4 regions of the Streptomyces sp. NPDC029138 genome follow, and region 4 is predicted to be linked to each of the others. Evidence: riboswitches for the same ligand, from Rfam matches in the RefSeq annotation. Region 4 holds a riboswitch; each other region holds the start of a gene.
What was found. Region 4 has a riboswitch for cyclic di-AMP ahead of ACZ4WH_RS27065 (M23 family metallopeptidase). Riboswitches for the same ligand answer to the same signal wherever they lie in the genome.

Region 1 (7,542 bases), on a different contig from region 4:
GGAACCGGACGACTGGATATAGCCGGCCGGGGGCAGCCGGGACAGTCCGGGGCAGCCGGGACAGCCCGACGGCAAAACCGTCGGACCTCAGGACAGTGCCGTCCGGCTCTCAGGACAGTGCCGTCAGGCCCGGGGCGAAGGTGATCAGCAGCGGGAGCAGCGGCACCAGCGCGGCCACCGTCGTCGTCAGCGCCCGGTGCCGGCGCAGCAGCCGTGGCGGCGGCTCCAGCAGGCGGTCCACACGCTCGCCGAGGAGGCGGCGGCTGGAGTCGCAGGACAGGACACCCCGGTGCTGGTTCAGCTCGATCAGGGCGAGGGCCGTGGTGAGGTGCCCGCAGCGCCGGGAGGCCGTGTCATCGGCGGCCAGCTCGACCAGGCGGTGCGTCTGGTCGCAGAAGTGGGCGAAGAGCGGTACGCGGGGGAAGCCCGTGGCGAGGGCGGTGGACAGGTGCAGCAGCCAGTCGTGGTGGGCGCGGGCGTGGCCGCGCTCGTGGGTGAGGACGGCGTCCAGCTGAAGGTCGGTGAGGCGGTGCAACGCCCCCGTGGTGACGACGAGTTGCGAGGGGTGCCCCGGCATCCACCAGGCGTCCGGGTACTCGTCCTCCAGCACCAGCATGGGCCCGCGTGCCGCCGGCAGCCCGGCCGGCAGCTCGGGGGCGCGCTCGCGCAGGTGCGCCCGGGCCTGGCCCCGGCTGCGGCGGGCCTCGAAGAGTTCCCGGGCCAGCATCGCCGTTGTCCAGGCGGCCCCGCAGGCCAGCAGCATGGTGAGCGCGGCGGCCCACACCGGCGCGGTGGACAGGTCGTACGCGGCGGTGACGGCGGGCGGCGCGGGAGCGAACACGCGGTCGCGGACGGTGTGGAAGACGGCCGCCGCGCCCAGGACCAGTGCGGTCAGGCAGCACAGCAGGACGGTGGCGACCAGGCACTGCCACACCCACAGCGCGACCACGGGTTCCCGCTCGGGCCAGGCGGCACGGGTCAGCGCGCGCGGCGCCGGTACGGCGGCCGTCAGGGCGACGACGCTCAGCAGGAGCAGGCAGACAGTCATGCCGGGGCTCCGGTTCCTGGTCGGAGAGGTGGGCGGGTGACGGTGGTGCCGGGCACGCGTCACGCGACGGCGGCTCGCGCGTGGTGCGTGTCCCCGTCAGTATGACGAAGACGGGCGGTCGGAGTCAGGTGTCGACGCCGATCCGCCGGGACCGGCAGGCAGGCCCGCGACCCCTGCCGCGCCCGACCGCCCCGCCGCGCCCGACCGCCCCGCCGCGCGAGCCACCCGACCCACCCGGCAACCCCGCCCGACACCCTCACCCCGGCACCCCGCAACGTCAGCCCGACACCACCCGCCCGCTGACCTCGCCCAGTCCCACCCGGCGGCCGTCCGCGCCCGGGGCCCATGCCGACAGGGTGACCACGTCGCCGTCCTCCAGGAAGGTCCGCTTGCCGTCGGGGAGTTCGAGGGGGTCGCGGCCGTTCCAGGTCAGTTCCAGCAGGGAGCCGCGCTGGCGTTCGGCGGGGCCGCTCACCGTGCCGGAGCCGTACAGGTCGCCCGTGCGCAGCGAGGCGCCGTTCACGGTCATGTGGGCGAGCTGCTGGGCGGCGGTCCAGTACATCGTGGAGAAGGGTGGTTCGGAGACGACGTGGCCGTTGACCGCGACGGAGATGCGGAGGTCGTAGCCGCCGGGCTCGGTGCCGGGCGCCGAGTCGTCCAGGTAGGGCAGCAGCGGATGCGTGCGCTCCGGAGGCGCCACACGCGCGTGGTCCAGCGCCTCCAGCGGGGTGATCCACGCCGACACCGAGGTGGCGAAGGACTTGCCGAGGAACGGGCCGAGAGGGACGTACTCCCAGGCCTGGATGTCGCGTGCGGACCAGTCGTTCAGCAGGCACAGCCCGAAGACGTGCTCCCGGAAGTCGCCGAGCGCGACCGGGGTGCCGAGCCGCGACGGCACGCCCACGACGAAGCCGACCTCGGCCTCGATGTCGAGCCGGATGGAGGGACCGAAGACGGGCGCGGGGTCGGCGGGGGCCTTGCGCTGCCCGGACGGCCGTACGACGTCCGTGCCGGAGACGACCACGGTGCCGGAGCGGCCGTGGTAACCGATCGGCAGGTGCTTCCAGTTGGGGGTGAGGGAGTCCTCGGCGTCCGGGCGGAAGATCTGACCGACGTTCCGGGCGTGGTTCTCCGAGGCGTAGAAGTCGACGTAGTCCGCGACCTCGAAGGGCAGGTGCAGGGTCACCTCGGACAGGGGGTGGAAGAGCGGCTCGACGGTCGCGCGGTTCGCCGGGTCCGTGACCCAGGAGGTGACGGTGCGTCGTACGTCCGACCAGGTGGCGCGGCCGGCTGCCAGCAGCGGGTTGAGGGTGGCTCGGGCGAGCAGCGGCTGGTGGGGCGAGCCGAGCGCGGCGGCCGCGGCGCCCGCGTCGAGGACGTGGTTCCCGAGCCGGACGCCGATCCTCCGCTCCGTGCTGCCGGAGGGCGAGAACACGCCATAGGGGAGGTTGTGCGGACCGAAGGGGTCGCCCTCGGGGACGTCGAAGGGGGGCATGGGGTGCTGCCTCACTCTCATCCGGGCCATGCATGGCGATGCGTTCCATGTGGTCGGGCCACACGTTACGGCCGAGCTGCGCGTCTTGGGCAGTGCCTCACCAGGCGCAACCGGCCCGCCGTGAACGGCACCACGCGGATCGGCACCCGTGAGGGACTGCTCAGCCTGGCCCGCGGCTGGGGCGAGGAGCCCGGCGTGATCCTCCGGGAGTTCGCTTCGCCGTGCCTGATGGAGCACCTGGCCGTGGCCCACCGGTGAGCAGCGCCCATCGCCTGGTCCATGGCGGGCGGTTGGGGCGGGACGGCACGTAAGTGCGGGGAACGGCGGGTGAGTCGGCGGTGCGCCCTGTCCGTATTCTCTGATCATGGCACCCACCCCGGCATATGCACTGATCGCCACTGACCTGGACGGGACGCTGCTGCGCGGCGACGACACCGTCTCCGACCGGTCGCTCGCCGCGCTCGCGCGGGTGGCGCGGGCCGGCGCCCGGCACCTGGTGGTGACGGGCCGCCCGGCCCCGCGGGTACGGCCGCTGCTCGCGGACCTCGGCTGCGCGGGGCTCGCGGTATGCGGGCAGGGGGCGCAGGTCTACGACGCCGGGACCGACCGTCTGCTGTGGTCGGTGCGGCTGGACCGGGAACTGGCCGACACGGCGCTCGGCAAGATCGAGGCGGAGGTGGGGCAGGTGTACGCGGCGGTCGACCAGGACGGCGTGGAGGGGCTCACGCTCATCGAGCCCGGCTACCGGATGCCCCACCCGACGCTGCCCGCGGTGCGGGTCGGCCGGCGGGACGACCTGTGGTGCGCGCCCATCAGCAAGGTGCTGCTGCGGCACGCCACCCTGTCCGACGACGAGTTGGCGGCCGTGGCCCGGGCCGCGGTGGGCTCGCTGGCGACGGTCACCATGTCGGGGCCGGGCACGGTGGAGCTCCAGCCGAGCGGGGTCACGAAGGCGACCGGGCTGGCGCTGGCCGCCGAACGGCTCGGGATCGCCGCCGAAGAGGCCCTCGCCTTCGGCGACATGCCCAACGACATCCCGATGTTCGACTGGGCCGGGCGCGGTGTCGCCATGGCCGACGCGCATCCCGAACTCAAGGCGGTGGCCGACGAGGTCACCTTGTCGAACGAGGACGACGGCGTCGCCGTCGTCCTCGAAAGACTCTTCCCGACCGACTGACCGGAATATCAGTAGCGTCCGGCCGGGCCGCCGGTGCCGGTCAGTACGCGCCGAACACGTTGTCGATCGACCCGTAGCGGGCGGCCGCGTAGTTGCAGGCGGCGGTGATGTTGGCGACCGGGTCGTAGATGTCGAAGGACGTTCCGGCCACGTGGTACGCGTTGAACGTCGGGTCGATGACCTGGAGCAGGCCCTTGGACGGGATGCCCTTGGCGGCGTTGGAGTCCCAGAGGTTGATGGCCTTCGGGTTGCCCGAGGACTCGCGGATGATGTTGCGGTAGATGCCGTTGTAGGTGCCCGGGATGCGCTTCTCGGCCATGATCGCGAGCGACTCGCGGATCCAGCCGTCGAGGTTGTTCGGGTAGCCGGCCGGGGTGGTGGCGGCCGTCGCGGTGGTGCTGGGGGCCGCGGAGGCGCTGGTCGCGCCGATGAGCGGCAGGGCGAGGACGGCGGCGCCGGTGCCGACGGCGGTGAGGGCGCGGACAACGCGGCTGTTCCGGGTACGGCGGGGCTGAGCGACAGCAGACATGGGGGCGTTCCTCTCCGGCGCCTGCGAGGTGAGCTGTCGGGTTCGGGCGGGGAGGTGCCCGGCCGTGCCCCTGACGGAGGCATGGCTTCACCCCTAGCCGTCCCGGCGCGGCGTGTGCCGTCCGGACCAGCGGCTTACCTGGGTCCCCCGCTCCTGCCGTACGAATGAGTTCGTGGATGGGTATACGGGCGGCGGCAGGATTCGGCGTCCGCCCGACGGCCCGGAACGTATGCGAGAGCACATGTCGGGAACAAGTGCCGGATTCATAGAACGTGCGATTTGACCTTGATCGACGGCGTATGAGGTGCTTGATCCTTTGCGGTTGCCAATCCTCAACTCGCCGACGGCGCAAGGTATCGAGCAGGTTCGGTCGAGGGGGCGGGTCCGCCGGGCGCGTGACCCAACTCACGAAATAGCAAACAGATTTAAATCGGACATGGGGGATTAGGGGGATTCACGCCTGAAGTCGGAGTGATGGTGGAACCCGGCATGGGGTGCGCGTCGTTGTCGAGGTGAGGGCACAGTGTCCGGATTACTCTTATATGGAGAAATGTCCGCTCACATCATGTGATCAAAACCATGTCGATCATGATCCGATATCGCCCGGGCTGGACCGGTGGGCGCTATCGGTGATCGAAACAGGACCGGATACGCTGACTTGAGTGATGGCAGCGACCTATCGACAAACCGTGTAATCGCCAGCAGACACCAGCAGACAGGAGACCCCTCGTGACCGTCGTCGGGCCGTTCGGGCTGAGCGTGCGGGACCAGGCTCTGGAAGCCGATGTCCAGGCCGGATTGGCGGCTGTCGAGGAAGGCTTGCTCGAAGCCACCAAGAGCGAGGTCCCGTTCATCACGGAGGCCGCGCAGCACCTCGTGCGGGCGGGCGGGAAGCGGTTCCGGCCACTCCTCGTGATGCTCGCCGCCCAGTTCGGCGACCCCTACACGCCGGGCGTGGTGCCGTCGGCCGTGGTCGTGGAGCTGACCCATCTGGCCACGCTGTACCACGACGACGTCATGGACGAGGCGGCCGTACGGCGCGGCGTGGACAGCGCCAACACGCGCTGGGGCAACTCGGTCGCGGTCCTCACCGGCGACTTCCTCTTCGCCCGAGCCTCCCAGATCCTCGCCGACCTCGGCCCCGAGGCGGTCCGGGTGCAGGCCCTGGCGTTCGAACGGCTCGTCACCGGCCAGATCCTGGAGACCGCGGGTCCCTCGGACGGCCGAGACCCGGTCGAGCACTATCTGGACGTGCTCGCCGGCAAGACGGGCTCCCTGGTGGCGGTGTCGTGCCGGTTCGGCGCGATGATGTCCGGCGCCGACGAGACGGTCGTCGACGTGCTCACCCAGTACGGCGAACGGCTCGGGGTCGCCTTCCAGCTCGCGGACGACGTCCTGGACATCGCCTCCGACTCTCACGAGTCCGGCAAGACCCCGGGCACCGACCTGCGCGAGGGCATCCCGACCCTGCCGGTACTGCGGCTGCGCGAGCGGGCCGCCCGGCTGGGGCTGGCCGAGGACGTCGCGCTGTGCGAGCTGCTGGACTCCGACCTCAGCGACGACGCCCGGCACGCCGAGGCGCTGGCCGCGCTGCGCGCGCACCCCGCGCTGGAGCAGGCCCGCCGGGACACCGTGCGGTACGCGGAGGAGGCGCGGTCCGCGCTCGCCCCGCTGCGCGAGTGCGATGCGAAGGCGGCGCTGCTCGAGCTGTGCGACGCGGTCGTGCACCGCGCCGGCTGACCCGGCCGCTCACCCGTACGGGTGCCGGCCCCCGGTACGACCCCTACGGGTCGGGTGGAGAAACCGCCGCCGGGTGTCATACCGCAGGTGTAGACGGAGTTGGCTCCGAGGTCTGACGCTTGTTCACGGCCGATTTGGTCAGATGGACACCACGGAAATCACCACTCCTCACCGATTCGGGTGAGAATGGCGGCTCAGGGTGGACCAGCGGACCAGCGTGAGGACAGCCGCCGCCGACGACGGAGGTAAGGCACACATGGCACCGTACGAATCCGACGACGCAGTGGGCGCGGCGCGGGACGAGCACCCGCGCTCGGGCCGGCGCAAGGCCGCCCGGTACGCCGTGCCGGTCGCGGTGGTGGGGGTGGCGGCGGCCACGATCGGGCTGGTCCCGGCGCTCGCCGACTCCGGTGACCCCGACCTGCCGAAGATCAGCGCACAGCAGCTCATCGAGAAGATCGCCAAGTCGGACGTGCAGCAGCTGTCCGGCACGGTGAAGATCAGCACCGACCTCGGCCTGCCCGACCTCGGCGGCCTGGAGAACGGCCTGATGTCCGGCGCGGGCCGGGACGGCTCCGGCGACGGTTCCTCCGCCGACCCGCAGGCCAAGCTCACCGAGCTGGTCTCCGGCACGCACACCCTGCGCGTCGCCGCGGACGGCCCGGACCGGCAGAAGCTGTCGCTGCTGGAGAGCGGCGCCGAGTACAGCCTGATCCACGACGGCAAGGACGTCTGGGGCTACGACAGCAAGAGCAACGAGGTCCACCACTCCACCGCGGCCGGCCCCGGCAAGGACCGCGAGGCCGAGCCGCCCGCCACGCCCAAGGACTTCGCCGACGAGGCCCTGAAGTCGGTGGACGACACCACGTCCGTCACCGTCGACGGCACCGCCCAGGTCGCCGGGCGCGACGCGTACAAGCTGCTGATCCGGCCCAAGCAGTCCGGCACCACGGTCGGCGCGATCAGCATCGCCGTGGACGCGAAGACCGGCATGCCGCTGAAGTTCACGCTGACCCCGAGGAGCGGCGGCGCCGCCGTGATCGACGCGGGCTTCACCCAGGTCTCCTTCGCCCGGCCGGCCGCCTCCACGTTCGACTTCACGCCGCCCAAGGGCGCGAAGGTCACCGAGGAGAAGGACGCGGCCGGGGACCGGGAGCACGCCCCGAAGCACGGCGAGGAGTTCGCCGGGGGCCTGGATGGCATGGACGGGCTGAATGTGCTGGGCAAGGGCTGGACGTCCGTCGCCACCTTCGACACCGGCGCCAAGGGCGGCCTGCCGACCGGCTCCCAGGGCGGTGACCTCGGCGGCTTCCTCGGCTCGCTCGGCGACCCGGTCTCCGGGAAGTTCGGCAAGGGTACGGTCTTCTCCACGCGCCTGGTCAACGCCCTGATCACCGACGACGGCAAGGTGTACGCCGGCGCGGTGACCAAGGAGGCCCTGGTGAAGGCGGCCGACACGGGGAAGTGATCTCCACCGGGAACTACGCGGAGTGACCGGGCGTTGACCCTCCGGGGCACGACGAATCGAGGGGAAGCCGATGGACGAACCGTCC
Region 2 (7,542 bases), on a different contig from region 4:
GAACGACGCCCCACACGCCGACGAACACGGCATGTGGGGCGTCCTGCGCTACGTACGGCGCCCGGACGAAGCGGAAGCCGACGTGGAGGACCCGCCCGCCTAGAGACCGCGGAGCCTGCCCGGAGCCCGCTCAGCGCCGTGCGCGGAGCGGGCCCAGGCCTCCGAGAGAGCCCCGTAGAGCCCGCCCGGGCCCCGCCTACAGCACCGGCCCCGCCTACAGCACCGGCCCCGCCTACAGCACCGGTCCCGCCTACAGCACCGGCCCCGCCTACAGCACCGGTCCCGCCACCACCGACACCGTCTTCGGCAGCGACGTGCCCGAGCCGTCCCGGCGCGGGTCCGGCTCCGGCAGGTCCGCCGGGGTGCCGTTCTTCTGCGCCGCGCGCGCGGGCACCGGGCCCGCCCAGGCCAGCGACAGGCAGTCCTCGCCCTTCAGGAACCGCTGGCAGCGCACGCCGCCCGTGGCCCGGCCCTTGCGCGGGTACTGGTCGAACGGGGTGAGCTTGGCCGTCGTCTGCACCGAGTCGTCCAGCGTGCCGCGCGAGCCCGCCACCGTGAACACCACCGCGTCGACGGCCGGGTCGACCGCCGTGAAGGAGATCACCTTCGCGCCCTCGGTGAGCTTGATGCCCGCCATGCCGCCGGCCGGGCGCCCCTGCGGGCGGACGATGGAGGCCTGGAAGCGCAGCAACTGCGCGTCGTCCGTGATGAACACCAGGTCCTCCTCGCCGGTGCGCAGTTCGACCGCGCCGACGATCCGGTCGCCCTCCTTGAGCGTGATGACCTCCAACTCCTCCTTGTTGGTCGGATAGTCGGGCACCACGCGCTTGACGACTCCCTGCTCGGTGCCGAGCGCGAGACCCGGGGACGACTCGTCCAGCGTGGTCAGGCAGACCACCGTCTCGTCGTCCTCCAGGGAGACGAACTCCGCCAGCGGGGCCCCTCCGGAGAGGTTCGGCACGGTCGCCGACTCGGGCAGCTGCGGCAGGTCGACCACGTTGATCCGCAGCAGCCGGCCCGCCGAGGTCACCGCGCCGATCACCCCGCGCGCGGTCGCCGGCACCGCCGAGACGATCACGTCGTGCTTGACGCGCTTGGCGCCCGCGGCCTCCGGGAACGGCTCGTCGGTCGCCGTACGGGCCAGCAGGCCCGTCGAGGACAGCAGCACCCGGCACGGGTCGTCGGCCACCTGAAGCGGGACGGTGGCCGCCTGGGCGCCCGCGGACTCCAGCAGCACCGTGCGCCGGTCGGTGCCGAACTTCTTCGCCACGGCGGCCAGTTCGGCCGAGACCAGCTTGCGCAGCTCCGTGTCCGACTCCAGGATGCGGGTCAGCTCCTCGATCTCCGCGGTGAGCTTGTCCTTCTCCGCCTCCAGCTCGATCCGGTCGTACTTGGTGAGCCGGCGCAGCGGCGTGTCGAGGATGTACTGCGTCTGCACCTCGCTCAGCGAGTAGCGCTCGATCAGGCGCTCCTTGGCCTGCGCGGAGTTCTCGCTGGACCGGATGATCCGGATGACCTCGTCGATGTCGACCAGCGCGGTCAGCAGGCCCTCGACGAGGTGCAGCCGGTCGCGCTTCTTGCCGCGGCGGAACTCGCTGCGGCGCCGGACCACCTCGAAACGGTGGTCCAGATAGACCTCCAGCAGCTCCTTCAGGCCCAGGGTGAGCGGCTGGCCGTCGACCAGGGCGACGTTGTTGATGCCGAAGGACTCCTCCATCGGGGTCAGCTTGTACAGCTGCTCCAGGATCGCCTCCGGCACGAAGCCGTTCTTGATCTCGATGACCAGGCGCAGGCCGTGCTCGCGGTCGGTGAGGTCCTTGACGTCGGCGATGCCCTGGACCTTCTTCGCGTTGACCAGGTCCTTGATCTTCGCGATGACCTTCTCGGGGCCGACCGTGAACGGCAGCTCGGTGACCACCAGGCCCTTGCGGCGGGCGGTGACGGGCTCGACCGAGACCGTCGCGCGCATCTTGAAGGTGCCGCGACCGGTCGCGTACGCGTCCCGGATGCCGTCCAGGCCGACGATCCGGCCGCCGGTGGGCAGGTCCGGGCCCGGGACGTGCTTCATCAGCGCGTCCAGGTCCGCGTTCGGGTTCCGGATCAGGTGGCGGGCGGCGGCGATGACCTCGCGCAGGTTGTGCGGCGGCATGTTCGTCGCCATGCCGACCGCGATGCCCGAGGAGCCGTTGACCAGCAGGTTCGGGAAGGCGGCGGGCAGCGCCACCGGCTCCTGCTCCTGGCCGTCGTAGTTCGGCGCGAAGTCGACCGTGTCCTCGTCGATCGACTCGGTCATCAGGCCGGTCGCCTCGGCCATCCGGCACTCGGTGTACCGCATGGCGGCCGGCGGGTCGTCGTTGCCCAGCGAGCCGAAGTTGCCGTGGCCGTCGACCAGCGGCACGCGCATGGAGAAGGGCTGCGCCATGCGCACCAGGGCGTCGTAGATCGACGCGTCGCCGTGCGGGTGCAGCTTGCCCATGACCTCGCCGACGACACGCGCGCACTTCACATAGCCGCGCTCGGGGCGCAGGCCCATCTCGTTCATCTGGTACACGATCCGGCGGTGCACCGGCTTGAGGCCGTCACGGGCGTCCGGCAGGGCGCGCGAGTAGATGACCGAGTACGCGTACTCCAGGTAGGAGCCACGCATCTCGTCCACGACGTCGATGTCGAGGATCCTCTCCTCGAACGAATCGTCGGGCGGCGGGGTCTTCGTGCTGCGGCGGGCCATCGCTGCCGGCTCCTTGCTGAAAGGATGGACGGAACTGACGCCGACCATTGTGGACCGAGGTACTGACAACCCGTGCCACGACCCGGTTCCGGAGGACCTGCGGGGAGCCGGGCCGGGTCCTGGGCGGGGCACGGAATCCGCTGTGGGCGTACGTCCCGCGGGAACTTCGCCGAGGCCCCGCACGCTTTGCATACAGTGGCAGGAACGGCAGGAAAACCGCGGTTTCCATCAACCGCCTCCGCTCGCGAAGGGACGTACATGCCCATGGGTCACACGACCACAGCCGAGGCAGGCTCCGGGGGCCTGACAGCGACCGAGCACCGCCTGGCCAACGGTCTGCGCGTGGTGCTCTCCGAGGACCACCTGACCCCGGTGGCGGCGGTCTGCCTCTGGTACGACGTCGGCTCGCGCCACGAAGTCAAGGGGCGTACCGGCCTGGCTCACCTTTTCGAGCACCTGATGTTCCAGGGCTCCGCGCAGGTCAAGGGCAACGGCCACTTCGAGCTGGTGCAGGGCGCCGGCGGCTCGCTGAACGGCACCACCAGCTTCGAGCGGACCAACTACTTCGAGACCATGCCCGCCCACCAGCTGGAGCTGGCGCTCTGGCTGGAGGCCGACCGCATGGGCTCGCTGCTGGCCGCTCTGGACGACGAGTCCATGGAGAACCAGCGGGACGTCGTCAAGAACGAGCGCCGCCAGCGCTACGACAACGTGCCGTACGGCACCGCCTTCGAGAAGCTGACCGGGCTCTCCTACCCCGAGGGCCACCCCTACCATCACACGCCGATCGGCTCGATGGCGGACCTGGACGCGGCCACCCTGGAGGACGCCCGCCAGTTCTTCCGCACCTACTACGCGCCGAACAACGCGGTGCTCTCCGTGGTCGGCGACATCGATCCCCAGCAGACCCTCGCCTGGATCGAGAAGTACTTCGGCTCCATCGCGTCCCACGACGGCAAGCCCGCCCCCCGTGACGGCACCCTGCCGGACGTCATCGGCGAGCAGCTGCGCGAGGTCGTCGTGGAGGAGGTCCCGGCGCGTGCCCTGATGGCCGCCTACCGGCTCCCGCACGACGGCACGCGCGCGTGCGACGCGGCCGACCTCGCCCTGACCATCCTGGGCGGCGGCGAGTCCTCCCGCCTGTACAACCGGCTGGTGCGCCGGGACCGTACGGCCGTCACGGCCGGCTTCGGCCTGCTGCGCCTGGCCGGGGCGCCCTCCATGGGCTGGCTGGACGTGAAGACCTCCGGTGACGTCGAGGTGCCGGTCATCGAGACCGCCATCGACGAGGAGCTGGCCCGGTTCGCCGCGGAGGGCCCCACGCCCGAGGAGATGGAGCGCGCCCAGGCGCAGCTGGAGCGCGAGTGGCTGGACCGGCTCGGCACGGTCGCCGGCCGCGCCGACGAACTGTGCCGGTACGCGGTCCTGTTCGGCGACCCGCAGCTCGCCCTGACCGCCGTCAAGCGCGTCCTGGAGGTGACCCCGGAGGAGGTCCGGGAGGTCGCCAAGGCCCGCCTGCGGCCCGACAACCGCGCGGTCCTCGTCTACGAGCCGAAGTCCCCGGAGGCCGCCCCGGACGCCGAGATCCCCGAGGACCCGGAGCAGGAAGCGACCGTAGAGGCGGGCCGCGACGAGACCGAGAACGAGGAGACGGCCAAGTGACCCAGCTCGCCACCATGGACTTCCACCCCCAGCCGCAGCCCGGCGAGGCCAGGCCCTGGGCGTTCCCGGCGCCCGAGCGCACCGCGCTCGACAACGGCCTGACCGTGCTGCGCTGCCACCGCCCGGGCCAGCAGGTCGTCGCCGTCGAGGTGCTGCTGGACGCGCCGCTGGACGCCGAGCCGGCCGGCCTGGACGGCGTCGCCACGATCATGGCGCGGGCCTTCTCCGAGGGCACCGACAAGCACTCCGCCGAGGAGTTCGCCGCCGAGCTGGAGCGCGCGGGCGCCACCCTGGACGCGCACGCCGACCACCCCGGCGTCCGGCTCAGCCTGGAGGTCCCGGCCTCCCGCCTGGCCAAGGGCCTCGGCCTGCTCTCCGACGCCCTGCGCGCGCCCGCCTTCGCCGCGAGCGAGGTCGAGCGGCTGGTCCGCAACCGCCTGGACGAGATCCCGCACGAGCTGGCCAACCCCTCCCGCCGGGCCGCCAAGGAACTCTCCAAGGAGCTGTTCCCGGCGACCGCGCGCATGTCCCGCCCGCGCCAGGGCACCGAGGAGACGGTCGAGAAGATCGACGAGGCGGCCGTACGCGCCTTCTACGACCGTCATGTGCGGCCCGCCACGGCCACCATGGTCGTCGTCGGCGACCTGACCGGCGCCGACCTGGACGCGCTGCTGGGCGACACCCTGGGCGCGTGGACCGGCACCCCGGGCGAGCCCCGGCCGGTGCCGCCGGTGACCGCCGACGACACCGGGCGCGTGGTCATCGTGGACCGGCCCGGCGCGGTCCAGACGCAGCTGCTCATCGGCCGGATCGGTCCGGACCGGCACGACCGGGTGTGGCCCGCCCAGGTGCTCGGCACGTACTGCCTCGGCGGCACCCTCACCTCCCGCCTGGACCGCGTGCTGCGCGAGGAGAAGGGCTACACCTACGGCGTGCGCGCCTTCGGGCAGGTCCTGCGGTCCGCGCCGGACGGCACGGGCGCGGCGATGCTCGCCATCAGCGGCTCCGTGGACACCCCGAACACCGGCCCGGCGCTGGACGACCTGTGGAAGGTGCTGCGCACCGTCGCGGCGGACGGCCTGACCGACGCCGAGCGTGACGTCGCCGTGCAGAACCTCGTCGGTGTGGCGCCGCTGAAGTACGAGACCGCGGCGGCCGTCGCGAGCACGCTCGCCGACCAGGTCGAGCAGCACCTGCCCGACGACTTCCAGGCGACGCTGTACCAGCAGCTGGCGGCCACGGGCACGGTGGAGGCCACCGCGGCCGTCGTGAACGCCTTCCCGGTGAACCGCCTGGTGACCGTCCTCGTCGGCGACGCGTCGCAGATCAAGGCGCCGGTGGAGGCGCTGGGCATCGGTGAAGTGACCGTGGTGGCGGCCGAGTAGACGCGACTGCGGTGGCGGCCGGGTGACGGCACGCGCGCGTGGGGCCCTGGCGACCTATGGGTCGTCAGGGCCCCGCTGTTCCACTCCGCCCCCCAGATGCCCGTTTTGAGGCGGAGGTTGCCTGTCTGCCCTGTGGGATGCGCTACAAAAACCGGGACACGTTTGAGGATTGACAGCGCGCCACCGTAGCGTCGTCCGGGCTGTTCGTCAGGCAGTGCGCCGCACCCGCGGCACCGGACAGTCATCGCCGAGTCCCCGTACGGCGCGAGCCAGGGGAGCCGGGGACCCACGTCCCTGGGGTGAATCGGGCGCCCGCGCGGCTGCGAGGGGGCCCGTAGGAGACCTTCCTGCTCCGAACCCGTCAGCTAACCCGGTAGGCGAGAGGGAAGGAAAGGACCAGCCACTTCATGGCGTTCATGTGCGCCACCGGTAAGCACCGCAAGCCCGGCCGGGTGAAGCGGACCACCGTTCAGGCGGCCGGCGTCGCGGCCCTCACCACCACCGGTGTGATCGGCACCCTCGCAGCCTCCCCGGCGCTCGCCGCCGAGAACTCCACGGAGCAGACCGGCCTCACCCCGGTCGTCGCCGTGTCCGAGGACGTCGCCGACGAGATCGACGCTCAGGCCGCCGCGCAGCAGCAGGCCGCCGAGCAGAAGGCTGCCGAGGAGGCCGCGGCGAAGGCGGCGGCCGAGCGGGCCCAGGAGATCCGCGCCGCCAAGGCCCGGGCCGCCCGTGAGGCCGAGCGCAAGCGGCTGAACGCCTTCGTCGCCCCGATCGCGCACTCGTACGTGTCGACCGCCTACCAGGCCAGCAGCTCCCTGTGGTCCTCCGGTTCGCACACCGGCATCGACTTCCACGCGGCCAGCGGCACGGCCGTCCACGCGGTGGGCTCCGGCACGGTCGTCTCCACGGGCTGGGGCGGCGCGTACGGCAACCAGGTCGTGATCCGCATGGCCGACGGCATGTACACCCAGTACGGGCACCTGTCGTCCATCGGAGTCACGGTGGGCCAGAAGGTCGTCCCGGGCCAGCAGATCGGCCTGTCCGGCGCCACCGGCAACGTCACCGGCCCGCACCTCCACTTCGAGGCGCGCACGACCCCCGAGTACGGCTCGGACATCGACCCCGTCGCCTACCTCCGCAAGCACGGCGTGAACGTCTGACACCGACCGCACGGCTGTCCGAGGCCCCGGCTCACCGAGCCGGGGCTTTCGCCGTTTTTCACGGTGTCCGCCGGATCCGCTGTCCAAAAAATAGCCATGGATTAGGGCCCGCCGTCGGAAATTCCGGCTCATTGGAATAGAGTCACGGAACACACGTCCATCGTCGACGTTTCACGGGGATTAAGGCGGAGGTCGGACATGCGTATTCCGGCGCACTCGGTGTGCACGGCCATCCGGGACGACATCGTCGCGGGTGTCTACGAGCGCGGCAGCCGCCTCACCGAGGAAGTCCTGGCCCGCCGCTACGGCGTCTCACGCGTCCCCGTCCGCGAGGCCCTGCGCACCCTGGAGGCCGAGGGCTTCGTGGTGACGCGCCGGCACGCGGGCGCGTGCGTGGCCGAACCGACCGAGCAGGAGGCCGCCGACCTGCTGGAGATGCGGACGCTGCTGGAGCCGCTGGGCGCCGCCCGGGCCGCGCAGCGGCGCACCGAGGCCCATCTGAAGGTGCTGCGCGGTCTGGTCCGGCTGGGCCAGGAGCGGGCCCGCAGGGGCGGCATCGAGGACCTGCGCTCGCTGGGCGGCTGGTTCCACGAGACGCTGGCCC
Region 3 (7,542 bases), on a different contig from region 4:
TCGCGTGCTGGTGAACTGCGCCGGGCTGTACTGCGACGAGGTGGCGCGGCTGACCGGCGACGAGCCCGAGGTGCGGATCGTGCCGTTCCGCGGGGAGTACTACGAGCTGGCGCGGCCGGAGCTGGTGCGGGGGCTGGTGTATCCGGTGCCGGACCCGGCGTTCCCGTTCCTCGGGGTGCATCTGACACGCGGGATCGACGGGGGCGTGCACATCGGGCCCAACGCGGTACCGGCGCTCGCCCGGGAGGGGTACGGCTGGGGGGTCGTACGGCCCCGGGAGCTGGCCGGGACGGTCGCGTGGCCGGGGTCCTGGGCGATCGCCCGGCGGCACTGGCGGTACGGGGCGGGTGAGCTGCGCCGGTCGGTGTCCAAGGGGGCGTTCCTGGAGGCCGTGCGCAGACTGCTGCCCGCGGTGGAGGCCGACGACCTGGTGCGGGCCCCGGCCGGGGTGCGGGCGCAGGCGGTGCTGCGGGACGGGACGCTGGTGGACGACTTCCTCATCCGGGAGGGGGCCCGGGCGGTGCACGTGCTCAACGCGCCCTCGCCCGCGGCCACGGCTTCCTTGCCGATCGGGCGGGAGGTCGGGCGCCGGGTGCTGGCGATGCTCGGCTCGCTGTAGTGCCACTCGGCCGGCTGGAAGGCCGCCCGCTCGAGGCCCGTAAAATCGGTCGTACTGTGTCTGACTCCGTGAACACCCCCGCCCCGCCCCCGGCACCCCACGACCCCGGTGCCTCCGTCCGGCACGCCCGGGCCAAGGGGGAGCCGCGTTTTCCGGACGGGCCCAAGGCCGATCCGGCCGGGTCGCACTTCGAGCGGCGGATCCGGAGCTTCCAGCCGCGGCGGAGCCGGGTGACGGCCGGGCAGGCCGACGCGTTGCAGCGGCTGTGGCCCACGTGGGGGCTGGACATCGACGGGCAGCGGGTGATCGACCTCGGCGAGCTGTTCGGCAACGACCACCCCGTGGTCCTGGAGATCGGGTTCGGGATGGGCGAGGCCACCGCGCAGATGGCCGCGGGCGACCCGGACACCAACATCCTGGCCGTCGATGTGCACACCCCCGGCCAGGGGAACCTGCTGGGTCTCGCCGACCGGAACGGCCTGTCCAACGTCCGGGTGGGCAACGGCGACGCGATCATCCTGCTCCGGGAGATGCTCCGCCCGGACGCGCTGGACGGGCTGCGCGTCTTCTTCCCCGACCCGTGGCCCAAGAAGCGGCACCACAAGCGGCGGCTCATCCAGCCGGAGTTCCTGACGCTCGCCGCGTCCCGGATGAGACCTGGCGCGATCCTGCACTGCGCGACCGACTGGGAGCCGTACGCCGAGCAGATGCTGGACGTGCTCACCGCGCATCCCGGATTCGAGAACACCCAGGCGGACGGCGGTTTCGCGCCACGCCCGGCGTTCCGGCCACTGACCCGTTTCGAGGGGCAGGGACTGGACAAGGGACATGTGGTGAACGATCTGCTGTTCCGGCGCGTCCCGCACAGGACCGCTGAGCAGGACCGATAATCCGCTCCAGCCCCTCGTCCCGTCACCGTTAGGGTCGATGCCGTGGCCACCAGTCCTCCGTTTCCGACGTATCCCCCGAGCCCCGGCGACGGTGTGCTCCGCCACCCGCACTGGTGGCAGCGCAGGTGGGTGCGGTACGGGGCACTGAGCACACTGCTGGCGCTGTCCGGCCTGGTCATCCTCGCGCTCGTCCGGCGGCAGACCGGCACGGAGGGCTTCCTCGTCGGCCTCGGGCTGGCCGTGCTGCCCGTGCCCTGGCTGATAGCCGCCTTCCGGTGGCTGGACCGGGTGGCGCCGGGCCCCTGGCGGAACCTGGTCTTCGCCTTCGCCTGGGGGGCCTGCGCGGCGGCGCTGATAGCCATCGTGGCCAACAGCTTCGCGACCCGGTGGATCGCCACCTCGACCGCGGACCCGGCCGGCGCCGACACCCTGGGCGCCACGGTGATAGCCCCGATCGTGGAGGAGTCCGCGAAGGCCGCCGCCGTCCTGCTGGTCTTCCTCTTCCGCAGGCGTGACTTCACCGGGATCGTGGACGGGGTGGTGATAGCGGGCGTCACCGCCACCGGGTTCGCGTTCACCGAGAACATCCTCTACCTGGGTACGGCCTTCGGGACCGACCAGCTCACCGGCGACCGCGGCATCGCCTCCGTCACCGCCGCCACCTTCTTCGTGCGCATCGTGATGTCCCCGTTCGCGCACCCCCTGTTCACCGTCCTCACCGGCATCGGCTTCGGCATCGCCGCGCTGTCCGCCGAGCGGCAGCATGCCCGGCGGGTGCTGCTGCCGCTCGGCGGGCTGCTGCTCGCGATGGGCATGCACGCCTTCTGGAACGGCTCGTCCACCTTCGGCGAGTACGGCTTCTTCGCCGTCTACGGAGCCTTCATGGTGCCCGCGTTCGGACTGGTGACCTGGCTCGCGATCTGGACCCGGCAGCGGGAGCTGCGGACCGTGCGGGCGGAGCTGCCGACGTATGTGCTGGCCGGGTGGCTGGGGCCGGCCGAGCCGTTCGCGCTCGGATCGATGCGGGCGCGCCGCATGGCCCGGGACTACGCCCGGCACCACTACGGGCGCGCGGCGGCGCGGGAGGTGGCCCGGTACGAGGCGTACGCCACCTCGCTGGCGTTCCTGCGGCACCGGGGGCGGAAGGGGAAGGCCGGGGCCGACTTCGTCGTCCGGGAGCGGGAGCTGCTGGACGAGCTGTGGAAGCGGAGGCATGTGGCCCGGCCCGCGCTGGAGTACGCGAGCAGGGCGTCCGTTCCGGCGCCGGTGTACCGGGGGGCGGCGGCGCCGTACGGGTATCAGGCGGTGCCGTATCCCGCGTACAACCCGTATCGCACCTAGGTCCTGGCGCAGGGGCTGACGTGGGTTCGGCACCGCCGGGCCGTGCCGTCGCGCTGGGACGGGCTAAGCGGATGCCTCCGTCAGCTGCGCCACCTCGGCCTGCGTCAGCTTCAGCTCCGCCACCCCCAGCAGCGCCGGAAGCTGCTCCACCGTCCTGGCCGAGGCGATCGGGGCCGTGACCGTCGGCTGGGCGGCGAGCCAGGCCAGGGCGACCGTGGCGACCGGGGCCTCGTGGGCCGCGGCGATCTCGTCCAGGGCCGCGAGGACCTTCTGGCCGCGCTCGGAGTCCGCGTGCTTCTGGGCCGCGCCGGCGCGGGCGCTGTCGACGGTCGTGCCGGGCCGGTACTTGCCGGTGAGGAAGCCCGAGGCGAGGGAGAAGTACGGGACGGCGGACAGGCCCTCGCGGGCGACGAGATCCTGGAGCGGGCCCTCGTAGGTGTCCCGGGAGACCAGGTTGTAGTGCGGCTGGAGGGCGACGTAACGGGCGAGACCCTCGCGGTCGGAGAAGTCGAGGGAGGCCCGCAGGCGCTCGGGGCTGATGTTGGAGGCGGCGATGTGCCGGACCTTGCCGGCCTTCACCAGCTCGTCCAGTGCGCCGATGATCTCCTCGACCGGCACCTCGGGCTTGTCGAAGTGGGTGTAGTAGAGGTCGATGTGGTCGGTGTCCAGGCGGCGCAGGGAGGCGTCGGCGGCGGCCTTGATGGTGGCGGCGGACAGGCCCTGGTACTCCGGGTGCTGGCTCACCTTGGTGGCGATGACGACATCGGAGCGGTTGCCGCGGGCCTTGACCCACTTGCCGATGATCGTCTCCGACTCGCCGCCCTGGTTGCCCTCGATCCAGGCGGAGTAGGAGTCGGCGGTGTCGATGAAGTTGCCGCCCGCGGCGGTGTAGGCGTCGAGGACGGCGAAGGAGGTCTGCTCGTCGGCGGTCCAGCCGAAGACGTTGCCGCCGAGGGAGAGCGGGAAGACCTCGAGATCGGAGGAGCCGAGTTTGCGAAGTGACGTCATACGTCAAGTCAACGCCGGCGGTGGGTGATCACATCCCGCCGCCGACGCCGAGTTCCCGCCAACTTCACCCGCGCTGAACGGGCCTCAGGGAGTGAGGCCCTTGTCGCGCAGCCACGCCATCGGGTCGATGCCGGTGGCCTGGCCGCCGGGGTGGACCTCCAGGTGCAGGTGCGGGCCGGTGACGTTGCCGGTGGCGCCGACGCGGCCGATGACCTCGCCGGTGGTGACCTTCTGGCCGACGGAGACGCTGATCGAGGACTGGTGGCAGAACCACAGCTCGGTGCCGTCGTCCAGGGTGAGGATCGTGCGGTAGCCGTAGGAGCCGGCCCAGCCCGCCTCGGTGATCGTGCCGCTGTGCACGGCCTTGATCAGGGTGCCGGTGGGGGCGGCGAAGTCGAGACCGGTGTGGTAGCCGGAGGACCACATTCCGCCGGCCTGGCCGAAGGTCGAGGTGATCGTGTACGCCGAGGTCGGCAGCGTGTACTGCTTGGCCAGCCGGGCCAGCCGCTCCTCCTCGGCCTTCTTCTCGGCGGCGGCCTCCGCCTTCTCCTTGGCCGCGGCGGCCTTGGCGGCGGCCTCCTTCTCGGCCTGGGCTGCGGCGGCGGCGCTCTGCTTCTCGGCGGCGGCGAGTGCGGCGGCGGTGGCCTTGCTCTCGGCCTGGCCCTGCTGCTGCTCGGCCTGGGCCATGATCCGGGTGCGCAGCGCCTCGCCCGCGTCGGCGGTGTCCTCGGCGGCGTCCGTGGTCACGCCGACGCTGCTCAGCGTGGTCGTGGCGGCCTCGGCCGGCTGGGGGTCGGCGGAGTCGTCGTCGAAGAGGGAGCCGACGGAGGGCAGGTCCGGCAGGGAGATGGAGACCGGCGGCTTGCCGGTGTTGGCGCTGGCCATGCCGCCCGCTCCGACCGCGGCCATGACGCCGACGCCGAGGACGGTGGAGCTGCGCGCGAAGCCGCCGCGCTGCTTGGCCACGCGGTGCCGGCCACGGACCGGGGCGACGGACTCCTCGGTGGGGTTCCACTCCTCCCAGGGGCCCTCCTCGGCGTGGTAGGCGCCGTACCCGAAGGTCTCGGGCTCGCGCTGTGCCGGTATGAACGGGGCTTCTGGGACAGGCCGGTTGGACGCCACGCGGGCGTGCTCCTTTCCTTCCTTTCGCCTACCGGGTTAGCTGACGGGTTCGGAGCAGGAAGGTCTCCTACGCGCGTATACCGGTCGTGGACTCCGTGAGTCCACGGCGGCATCCGCGTGATTCACCCCAGGGTGGTGGTTCCCCGGCTCCCTTGCGGGATTCGGCGCGTGCGCACGGAGCCGCCTCTTGTGACGGCTGTGACGACCGCGCTGCGTTATCGAACGTTAATAGACCTGCCAGTCACTTTCCAAGCCGTTCGGCTTGATCATTCACGTCTTTACCGGTGAAGTTATCACCCACTACCCCGCCAAAAAGGGCGAGTTGACCGAGCGGCGGTCCCGTTCAGCAGTCACTTTCGGTTTTGATGGTGACTCAGATGTTATGCGCACGGCGCTCGTCCGGTCACCTTCGGTGACGTTCAGGGCCGGCGTACGGCGATCAGCGCCATGTCGTCGGTCATGCCGCCGGAGTGCCGGCGCACCTCCTGCGCGAGCCGTCCGACCAGCGCGGCCGGGCCGGCGAAGGTGCGCCCGGCGAGCCGCCGTTCGGGGTCGTAGAACCGGCCGTGGGTGTCCCGGGCCTCGGACAGGCCGTCGGTGTAGAGCAGCAGGGTGGCACCGCTCGGGAAGCCGGTCTCGGTGGCCCGGTCCGGCCACAGGCCCAGGTCGCCCATGCCGAGCGGCAGCGCGGGCTCGCCGGGGACCAGGGCGCGCACGGTGCCGTCGGCGTGCAGCAGCAGTGGTGGCGGATGACCTCGGTTGACGATCCGTACGACGCCGTCGTCGTGCGGGAGTTCGGCGAGGACGGCGGTGGTGAACCCCTCGAAGGCGTCGATCCCGTCGCGCCGGGTGCCCTCGCGGGCCAGGGCTCGCTCCAGCCGCTCGGCGACCGCCTCCAGCGTGGCCTCCTGCTCGGCCGCCTCCCGGAACGCGCCGATCACCACGGCCACGGCGGCGACCGCGCCCATGCCCTTGCCGCGCACGTCCCCGACGACCAGCCGGACGCCGTACGGGCTGTCCTGCACCGCGTACAGGTCGCCGCCGATGAACGCGTCCTGCCGTGCCGCCTCGTAGCAGGCGGCGATCTCGTAGCCCCCGATCCGTTCGTCCGGCTCCGGCAGGACGGCCCGCTGGGCGGCCTCCGCGATCTCCCGCGCGGAGGCGAGCCGCCGGTCGCCCCGGCGGACCACCCGGTTGATGGCGACGGCCAGCAGGGCGACCGTGGCCACGGTGACCACGTCGGTGAGAGTGCCGACGGCCGGATGGACCCCGGCGTCGGTGTGCACGGCGTAGGCGGCGGCGAGGGAGGCGAGGCCGGTCAGGACGGTGGTGCGCAGGGACGACAGGGGCGCGGCGACCAGCGGGGCCGCGGTGAAGAACGGGACGGCGGTGAAGTCGTCCGGGGCCAGCAGGCCGTACAGGACACCACAGACGATGAGGAGGGCCGGCAGGGCGCGGGCCAGGGCCCGGGGGCTCGGGCGGCGCCGGGCGCGCAGCGGCGCCCGCTCGCCGCCGAGGCCCGGGTCGGGCACCGGGTCGCCGGGGAGCCGGCCGCCCGCCCTGGCGTACGGGCTCTCCTCCACCTTTCCAGGGCGCACCGCGTGTCTCCCGCTTGTCCGACGTACCTCCAGGTTTCCGGGCCCCGGGGCCGGCGGCGACCGGTGTGGACCGAAAGGGGTGCGCGAGCGGTCCCGCGCATGGCGTACACTGGAGTCACAACGACGCGGGGTGGAGCAGCTCGGTAGCTCGCTGGGCTCATAACCCAGAGGTCGCAGGTTCAAATCCTGTCCCCGCTACTGAAGGCTCAGGGCCCGGAATCCAACGGATTCCGGGCCCTGAGTGTTTTCCGGCCCAGCCCTGGCAGACCGGGCAGGCGCTCACAGCAAGTGAACGTTCGGCGCCTTGGCAAGCTCCTCCAGCTCAGGAAGCACGACAACCCGCGCACCTCCGGCTACGAGAACCCCCGTCCCGTCGGCCGCGTGGACAAAGGTGTCGGGTTCACGCCACGCGGTGACGACCCTCCGCACCCCAGCCCGAAGAATCAGCTCGGCACAGGGAGCCGGACGGGACGCACGCCGGGCACAAGGCTCCAGGCTGCTGTACACCGTGGCACCGGCCACCCGCGCATCGCCGGGATCGATCTTCGCGAGCGCCGCCTCCTCCGCGTGAACAACAGGATCGGTGCCCTCCCGTGAATGGCCCCGGGCCAGCTCCGTACCGTCGTCGGCGACGACCACCGCACCCACGCTGAACGCCGTCTCCGACGGCGGACACAGCGCCGCCAGCTCACAGGCGGTCCGCAGCCAGTGGCGGTCGGCGGCGGTGGCGACCGCCCCGGTGCCGGGGGCCGTCGGCACGTACCGCATGAGGACGACGTCCTCGATCCGGCGGGTGTCGAGCAGGCGCAGCCGTCCGGGCTGGTAGGCCCCCGGCCCGAACAGGCGGGGCGCCGTGGGGTCGCCGACGAACAGCGGGGCGAGAACCAGCTGGAGTTCGTCGGCGAGGCCCTGGTGCAGCAGCTGCGTGTGGACCGTGCCGCCGCCCTCGACCATCAGGCGGCCG
Region 4 (7,542 bases):
CCGAGTGGCGCTTCGTGTCGTACGACACCACGGAGGACGACGAGCTGCGGCTGCGCTTCGACGACGACGGCGTGGTGATCACCCTGCACTACCGCATGCGCGGGGACGTCGTCGAGCGCTGGGTCACCGTCGAGAACGGCGGCCACGCGCGCGTGGAGCTGCTGAGGGCCGACGCGGCCACCTGGACCCTGCCCGACCGCGAGGGCTGGCGGCTGTCCCAGCTGCACGGTCGCTGGGCCGCCGAGTCCCGGCTCGCCACCGCCCCCCTCACCTTCGGTGAGAAGGTCATCGGCAGCCGCCGCGGCCACACCGGCCACCAGCACCTGCCCTGGGTCGCCCTCGACACCGACGCCACCGAGGAGCGCGGCGAGGTCTACGGCTGCGCGCTCGGCTGGTCCGGCTCCTGGCGCATCGCGGTCGCCCAGCTCCCGGACGCGCGCGTGCAGATCACCGGCGGCGCCGGCTACGACGACTCGGGCCTGCTGCTCCTCGCGCCCGGGGAGTCGTACACCACCCCGGTCTTCGCGGGGCTGTGGACCGACGGCGGCTTCGGCGGCGCGAGCCGCGCCTGGCACGCCTACCAGCGGGCGTACGTCATCCCGGACGCCGAGCGGGACCGGCCCGTGCTGTTCAACTCGTGGGAGGCCACCTTCTTCGACATCTCCGAGGAGCAGCAGCTCACGCTCGCCCGCCGGGCCGCCGAGATCGGCATCGAGCTGTTCGTCGTCGACGACGGCTGGTTCGGCGCCCGCACCAGCGACCGCGCCGGCCTCGGCGACTGGACGCCCAACCCCGACCGCTTCCCGCACGGCCTGAAGCCCCTCGCCGACCAGGTGCACGGGCTCGGCATGCAGTTCGGCATCTGGGTCGAGCCCGAGATGGTCAACCCGGACAGCGACCTGTACCGCGCCCACCCGGACTGGGTGCAGTACCAACCGGGACGGAAGCGGACGGAACTGCGCAATCAGCTCGTTCTCAACCTCGCGCGCGAGGACGTCCAGGAGTATCTGTGGGAGCAGTTGGACACCCTGCTGTCCAGCGCCCCGATCGACTACGTGAAGTGGGACTTCAACCGCTGCTTCACCGACGCCGGCTGGCCCGGGGAGCCGTACCCGCAGCGCCTGTGGGTGGACCACGTCCGCGCCCTCTACGCCCTGCTGGACAGGCTGCGGGCCGCGCACCCCAAAGTCGCCTTCGAGTCCTGCTCGGGCGGCGGCGGCCGGATCGACCTCGGGGTGCTCGGCCGCACCGACCAGGTGTGGACCTCCGACAACACCGACCCGCTGGACCGGCTCGCCATCCAGCACGGCTTCACGCAGATCCATCCCGCGCGCGTGATGGCGGCCTGGGTCACCGACAGCCCGAACACCCAGCTCAACGGGCGGGTCAGCTCGCTGCGCTTCCGGTTCGTCAGTGCCATGGCGGGGGTGCTCGGGGTCGGTGGCGACCTGACCGAGTGGAGCGCGGAGGAGCTGGCCGAGGCCCGGCGGTGGGTGGAGCTGTACAAGCAGATCCGCCCGGTCGTGCAGCACGGCGAGCTGTACCGGCTGCGGCCCCCGACGGGCGGTCTGAGCGCCGTGCAGTACGTCCGGGGGGAGGAGACCGTCGTCCTCGCCTGGTTGCAGGCGCAGAGCTACGGCGAGCCGGTACCGGCGGTGCGGCTGCGCGGGCTCGACCCGGCGGCGTCGTACGAATGCCGCGAAACGGGCGAAGTGTACCGAGGTGCCGTACTGCTGCACCATGGGCTGCGGACCGGGCTCAAGGGTGACCTGGATGCGACGGTTATCCACCTGCGTCGTATCTGACTTTTCTGCCCGAATTGACGCCTTCATTCCAACTCGCCGCGGAATGGGGGAGCCTGGAGGGGTGGAGCGTGAGGAGCGTCATATCGGTGACGGTGCGTCGCGCGCCATGTCCACGTAATTCCGCTGGGGAATAGGCGAATTGAAAAGGAGAAGGGGCGGGAATTCACGCTCGGTGACCGTGAATTCCCGTATCCGATCATCCGAAACCGGAACAACGGGAACCGGCTGCTTGTTTCCGCGCGTCCTGCTCGCTTACGTTCGCCACCGACCCGGGCGGAACGCCGAATCCTGCCGCCGTCCGGACTCCCCACACACTTGACCCGCGTCGGCAGGAGCGGGGGACCCACCAGGTAAGAACTGCCTGTCCGGTCTCCGCGACAGGCTAGGGGTGCAGCCGTGCCGCGCACGGCCGGGCAGCTCCAGCCCGAACCCGACAGCTGACCTCGCAGGCGTCGGAGAGGAATTGCGCCATGCCTGCCAAGGGTAAGCACCGACGTCCCAAGACCCCGCGTTTTTCCCGCTCCCTCGCCGTCGCCGGAACCGGTGGCGCCGCCCTGGCCCTGCCCCTCCTCGGGGCCACCGGAGCGCACGCCGCGACCCCCGCGCAGTCCGTCTCCGGACCGGCCGCGCAGACCCTTCCCGACGCGGTGAAGAAGACTGCCGCGCAGCAGAACTCGGGCGTGCGCACCTACACCGTGCGCAGCGGCGACTGCCTCGCGACGATCGCCGCGGACCAGCACGTCAGCGGCGGCTGGCAGCGGCTCTACGACGACAACCGGCAGGCCATCGGCGCCGACCCGGCGGTCATCCACCCGGGCCTGAAGCTGAGCCTCGGCGAGAAGGCGGCGGCCACCACGGAGTCGGCGGCCCCCAAGTCCACGGATTCCGCCGCATCGAAGTCCACCCAGCAGGCCTCGGCGAAGCCCGCTTCCCAGCCCGCGTCCGCCGGTTACACCCTCCCGGTGGCCGGCGCCACCGTCGGCACCGCCTACCACGTCGCCGGCAGCATGTGGTCCAGCGGCTACCACACCGGCGTCGACTTCGTCGTCCCGACCGGCACCCCGCTCAAGGCCGTCGGCGCGGGCACCGTCGTCTCCGCCGGCTGGGGCGGCGCGTACGGCAACCAGGTCGTCATCAAGCTGAACGACGGCTACTACGCCCAGTACGGCCACCTCTCCCGGCTCTCCGTCTCGGCCGGGCAGAGCGTGACCGCGGGTCAGCAGATCGGCCTGTCCGGCGCCACCGGCAACGTGACCGGCCCGCACCTGCACTTCGAGATCCGCACCACGCCGAACTACGGCTCGGACGTGGACCCGGTCGCCTACCTCCGCTCGCACGGCGTCGCCGTCGGCTGACGCCCGCGCCCCCTTCGAACCACCTGCCTGACACGCTGCCGAAGGCCGGACCCACGATCCCCGGGTCCGGCCTTCGGTGTACCGGCAGCCTCTATTCCTTGCTTTGCAAATTATTTAAGAGTGGCTCATCTCACCGTTCGTCAAGCCCTGCCTACGGTCGCGTAGGTCACATCCGAAGGTGAATCATGGTCCGACGTGGCAGACGATTCGAAGAATGACAGCAGATCAGTGATCGGGTCGTACGTGGCGGTGGGGGACAGCTTCACCGAGGGCGTCGGCGACCCCGGCCCCGACGGGGCGTTCGTGGGCTGGGCCGACCGCTTCGCGGTGCTGCTCGCCGACCGGCGTCCCGAGGGAGACTTCCAGTACACCAACCTCGCCGTGCGCGGGAAGCTGCTGGACCAGATCGTGGCCGACCAGGTGCCGCAGGCCATCGGCATGGCCCCGGACCTGATCTCCTTCTGCGCCGGCGGGAACGACATCATCCGCCCGGGCACGGACCCCGACGAGGTGGCCGAGCGCTTCGAACGGGCCGTGGCCCGGCTGACGGAGGCCGCCGGCACGGTCATGGTGACGACCGGGTTCGACACCCGTGGCGTCCCCGTCCTCAAGCACCTGCGCGGCAAGATCGCCACCTACAACGGGCACGTCCGTGCCATCGCCGACCGGTACGGCTGCCCCGTCCTCGACCTGTGGTCCCTCAAGTCCGTGCAGGACCGCAGGGCCTGGGACAACGACCGGCTGCACCTCTCGCCCGAGGGGCACACGCGCGTGGCACTGCGCGCCGGACAGGTCCTCGGCCTGGACGTCCCGGCCGACCCGGAGCAGCCGTGGCCGCCGCTGCCGCCCCGGGGCACGCTGGAGATCCGCCGCGACGACGTCCAGTGGGCCCGCGAGTACCTCGTCCCCTGGATCGGCCGCCGCCTGCGCGGCGAATCCTCCGGCGACCACGTGACCGCGAAGGGAACGCTGTCACCGCACGACATCAAGATGCGGATCGCTTCGGTGGCCTAGGCTCGCCCGGAACGCTCGCTTCCGCCCGCCACGGCCCGCGCCGGCACCACCGGCGCGGGCGCCCTCGCCGCTCCCCAGGCCCGAACGCACCTCCTTCGCGGTCCAGCGGCTCGGGGCAGGACGCCCACGGGGGGTGCGTACGGCGGTCCGCAGGCGGGTCGCGCCGGATCCGCTTCTGGAACCGGATGGGGCTCATCGCGGTCACCGCCTGGAAGTTGCGGTAGAGCGCGCGGTCCCGAGGGGGTGGTCGCCGGGAGGGCCGGAGCCCGGGGGCGTCACCGCTGTCTGTCGGTCAACGCCTCCCGGTCCAGGCTCAGTTCGCGGGCGAGGGCGTCGTCCACCCACTCCTGGGCCCGGGCTCGCGGTACCGCGCCCGGGTACGACGTCAGCTGTACCGCCAGCCCGTCCAGCAGCGCGGTCAGTCGCAACGCCGTGCCGGCCGGGTCCGCGCACGCGAACTCACCGGACGCGACGCCCTCGGCGATGACGTCCGCGATCGCCGCCTTCCACTGCTTGTCCAGCTCCCGGGTGACCTCCCGCAGGGCGGGCTCGCGCAGGGACACGGCCCAGCCCTCGATCCACAGTCGCCAGCCCTTGGCCTGCCCGGTCGGCGCGTACCAGCGCACCGCCGCCCGCAGCCGGCGCAGCGCGGTGGTCCGCCGGCCCAACAGCTTGCGCAGGCGCGCCAGGTCGTCCTCGGCCGCGTAGGTGAACGCGGCGGCGACCAGCTTCTCCTTCGTGGAGAAGTGGTACAGCACCAGCGCGTTGCTCACACCGAGGGCCGCGGCCACGTCGGCGATCCTGACCGCCGCCACGCCCCGCACCTCGATCTGCTCGATGGCTGCCCGCAGCAGCTCCTCCCGCCGCTCGGCCACGCTCAACCGCACTCTCGCCACGCGGTCACCCTAGTGGTTGACCCGGTGCCGCCGAAGCCGTCGCCCGTTCACGCGGTCGGTGCTTCTCTTGTTCCTCCTGTTCCTCTTGTTCCTCGTGCTCCTCCCACCGCGCCTATGCCTCGCCACGGCAGGCCGGTCACCGGTACCACCCGAACCGTTCCGCGATCACTGGCAGCCGGTCGGTCACCAGGGCGTGCGCGGCCATGCGCGGGGAAGTTCCGTCGGCCTGCGCACGGTCCAGCACCCGGCCGACCAGGGCGCGCATCGAGCGCCGGATGTGACCCAGCGCCTCGTCGGCGTCCGCGCCGATGTCGCCGAACAGGGTCCACCACCACCAGGCGTTCGTCGCGGAGTTGACCACCACGTCCGGCAGCACCGTCACCCCGCGCGCGGAGAGCAGCGCCTCCGCCTCGGGAACGACGGGCATGTTGGCGGCCTCGACGATCCAACGCGCCCTGATCCGCTCCTGGTTCACGCTGTCGACGGCGTACGACACGGCGGCCGGCACCAGCACCTCAGCCTCGGCGGACAGCCAGGCGTCGCCGGGCAGTTCGCGGTCGCCGGGGCGCAGCGCGCCGCGGTCGACGGTGCCATAGCCGTCCCGCGCCGCCAGCAGCGCCTCGACGTCGAGCCCCGCCGGGTTGGCGATCGTGCCCTTGATGTCGGCGACGGCCACCACCGTCAGACCCGCGCGCGCGAGGAAGCGCGCGGTGGCCCCGCCCATCGTGCCGAGACCCTGCACCGCGACCCGGATGCCCGGATACGGCACCCCCGCCCGGTCCAGCGCCGTCAGCACCGACTCGGCGACCCCGCAGCCGCCCGCCAGCTCGTCCAGGCCGATGCCGTCCACCTCCACCGCGAAGGCGTCCGCGAGCCGCTTGCGGGCCGTCGCCTCGTCGTCCAGCAGCGGATACACCGCCTGGATGGAGGAGACCAGGCCCGCCTCGGCCGCCGCGCGGTCCACCAGGTCCTGGGTGAGGCCGAGATCCTCGCCGGTGGTCCAGAGGCTCTCGACGTACGGCCGCATGGCGCGCAGATAGCGGACGAGGAGCCCGTACGCCTCCGGGTCCCGAGGGTCGCAGTCGATGCCGCCCTTCGCGCCGCCGAGCGGGATGTAGCGGCCCCCGGGGTGGTAGTGCAGGGCCTCCTTCATCGTCATGCCGCGGGCGAGCCCCGCCACCTCGTCCAGCGTGCAGCCGGGCCGCATCCGCAGGCCTCCGCTCGCCACGCCCCGCACCAGCCGGTCCACGACCAGAAAGCCCTGGCGGCCGGTGACGTGATCGGTCCAGACGAGCGACAGCAGAGGGGCGGCCGGAGGGGCGGTCATGGGGCTTCCTCGGGGGAGCGATGAGGCGATCACTGAACGGCGAGTCAGTATCGGGAGCGGGTCCGGACGCTGTCAACGCTGCTGAACGGATCTTCAGCAGCGGGCGGAGTGACCCCTCCGTGGCCGGGCTGTCGGCGAGGCCGACCATAATGGGGGCTTCACCCACTCCACCGGGAGGTACCGTGACCGGTCTGCGTTCCGCGAGCTCCGGGCTCCGCGCGCTGCGGCCCGCTGCGTTCGGAGCGGACCCGGGAGGTGAGCGCCTGGCACGCATCCGCCGCTCGCCGCACTTCAAGGACGGTGTCTTCCAGAACCCCGGCGGCCCCGCCCGCACCAGGCCCTCCGGCTCCTCGCTGGACCTCGCGAAGGTGTTCCTGGACAAGGACACCCGGCCGCTGCGCGCTCCCAAGGGCACCGTCCCGGTGCATCCCACGACCTTCGCCGACCTGGCCAAGCCGCCCGCCACCGGACTGCGGCTGACCTGGATGGGCCACTCCAGCGTGCTCGCCGAGATCGACGGTCACCGGGTCCTGTTCGACCCCGTCTGGGGCGAGCGCTGCTCCCCGTTCCCCTTCGCCGGGCCCAAGCGGCTCCACCCGGTGCCGCTGCCCCTGGCCGCGCTCGGCCCGGTCGACGTCGTCGTCATCTCGCACGACCACTACGACCACCTGGACCTGCCCACCATCAAGGCGCTGGCAGGCACGGACACCCTGTTCGCCGTGCCGCTCGGCGTCGGCGCCCACCTCGAACAGTGGGGCGTCTCCCCGGACCGGCTGCGCGAACTGGACTGGCACGAGTCGACCCGCGTCGGCGGTCTCACCCTCACCGCGACCCCGGCCCGCCACTTCTGCGGCCGAGGCCTGCGCAACACCCAGCACACCCTCTGGGCGTCCTGGTCCGTCGCCGGTGAGGAGCACCGGATCTACCACAGCGGCGACACCGGCTACTTCGACGGCTTCCAGGACATCGGCGCGGTGCACGGCCCGTTCGACGCCACGATGATCCAGATCGGCGCCTACAGCGAGTTCTGGCCCGACATCCACATGACCCCCGAGGAGGGCCTGCGGGCTCACCTCGACCTCCAGGGCGGCGCGCCGCACGGCGTCCTGCTGCCCATCCACTGGGGCACCTTCAACCTCGCCCCG

Region 1: another riboswitch for cyclic di-AMP. It lies ahead of ACZ4WH_RS00435 (transglycosylase SLT domain-containing protein); the one in region 4 lies ahead of ACZ4WH_RS27065 (M23 family metallopeptidase).
Region 2: another riboswitch for cyclic di-AMP. It lies ahead of ACZ4WH_RS17930 (M23 family metallopeptidase); the one in region 4 lies ahead of ACZ4WH_RS27065 (M23 family metallopeptidase).
Region 3: another riboswitch for cyclic di-AMP. It lies ahead of ACZ4WH_RS23325 (M23 family metallopeptidase); the one in region 4 lies ahead of ACZ4WH_RS27065 (M23 family metallopeptidase).

The regions. Positions count from the first base shown of each region.
Region 1 covers NZ_JBVHWM010000001.1:78,818-86,359, forward strand. The annotation lists gene recQ (DNA helicase RecQ) at 1-22, shown strand, start outside; gene ACZ4WH_RS00415 (M56 family metallopeptidase) at 110-1,048, opposite strand; gene fahA (fumarylacetoacetase) at 1,326-2,543, opposite strand; gene ACZ4WH_RS00425 (hypothetical protein) at 2,664-2,801, shown strand; gene ACZ4WH_RS00430 (HAD family hydrolase) at 2,908-3,720, shown strand; gene ACZ4WH_RS00435 (transglycosylase SLT domain-containing protein) at 3,761-4,249, opposite strand; cyclic di-AMP (ydaO/yuaA leader) riboswitch at 4,255-4,434, opposite strand; gene ACZ4WH_RS00440 (polyprenyl synthetase family protein) at 4,979-5,989, shown strand; gene ACZ4WH_RS00445 (LolA family protein) at 6,246-7,457, shown strand; gene ACZ4WH_RS00450 (ABC transporter ATP-binding protein) at 7,528-7,542, shown strand, end outside.
Region 2 covers NZ_JBVHWM010000019.1:62,442-69,983, reverse strand. The annotation lists gene ACZ4WH_RS17950 (CobW family GTP-binding protein) at 1-103, shown strand, start outside; gene ACZ4WH_RS17945 (DNA gyrase/topoisomerase IV subunit A) at 269-2,728, opposite strand; gene ACZ4WH_RS17940 (M16 family metallopeptidase) at 2,987-4,390, shown strand; gene ACZ4WH_RS17935 (M16 family metallopeptidase) at 4,387-5,775, shown strand; cyclic di-AMP (ydaO/yuaA leader) riboswitch at 6,011-6,170, shown strand; gene ACZ4WH_RS17930 (M23 family metallopeptidase) at 6,183-6,938, shown strand; gene ACZ4WH_RS17925 (GntR family transcriptional regulator) at 7,137-7,542, shown strand, end outside.
Region 3 covers NZ_JBVHWM010000030.1:75,070-82,611, reverse strand. The annotation lists gene lhgO (L-2-hydroxyglutarate oxidase) at 1-619, shown strand, start outside; gene trmB (tRNA (guanosine(46)-N7)-methyltransferase TrmB) at 676-1,509, shown strand; gene ACZ4WH_RS23335 (PrsW family intramembrane metalloprotease) at 1,552-2,850, shown strand; gene ACZ4WH_RS23330 (aldo/keto reductase) at 2,914-3,858, opposite strand; gene ACZ4WH_RS23325 (M23 family metallopeptidase) at 3,943-4,980, opposite strand; cyclic di-AMP (ydaO/yuaA leader) riboswitch at 4,991-5,157, opposite strand; gene ACZ4WH_RS23320 (PP2C family protein-serine/threonine phosphatase) at 5,400-6,578, opposite strand; tRNA gene ACZ4WH_RS23315 (tRNA-Met) at 6,703-6,776, shown strand; gene ACZ4WH_RS23310 (dihydrofolate reductase family protein) at 6,858-7,542, opposite strand, start outside.
Region 4 covers NZ_JBVHWM010000039.1:78,076-85,617, forward strand. The annotation lists gene ACZ4WH_RS27060 (alpha-galactosidase) at 1-1,805, shown strand, start outside; cyclic di-AMP (ydaO/yuaA leader) riboswitch at 2,108-2,272, shown strand; gene ACZ4WH_RS27065 (M23 family metallopeptidase) at 2,276-3,160, shown strand; gene ACZ4WH_RS27070 (SGNH/GDSL hydrolase family protein) at 3,389-4,174, shown strand; gene ACZ4WH_RS27075 (TetR/AcrR family transcriptional regulator) at 4,450-5,070, opposite strand; gene ACZ4WH_RS27080 (glutamate dehydrogenase) at 5,207-6,397, opposite strand; gene ACZ4WH_RS27085 (MBL fold metallo-hydrolase) at 6,580-7,542, shown strand, end outside.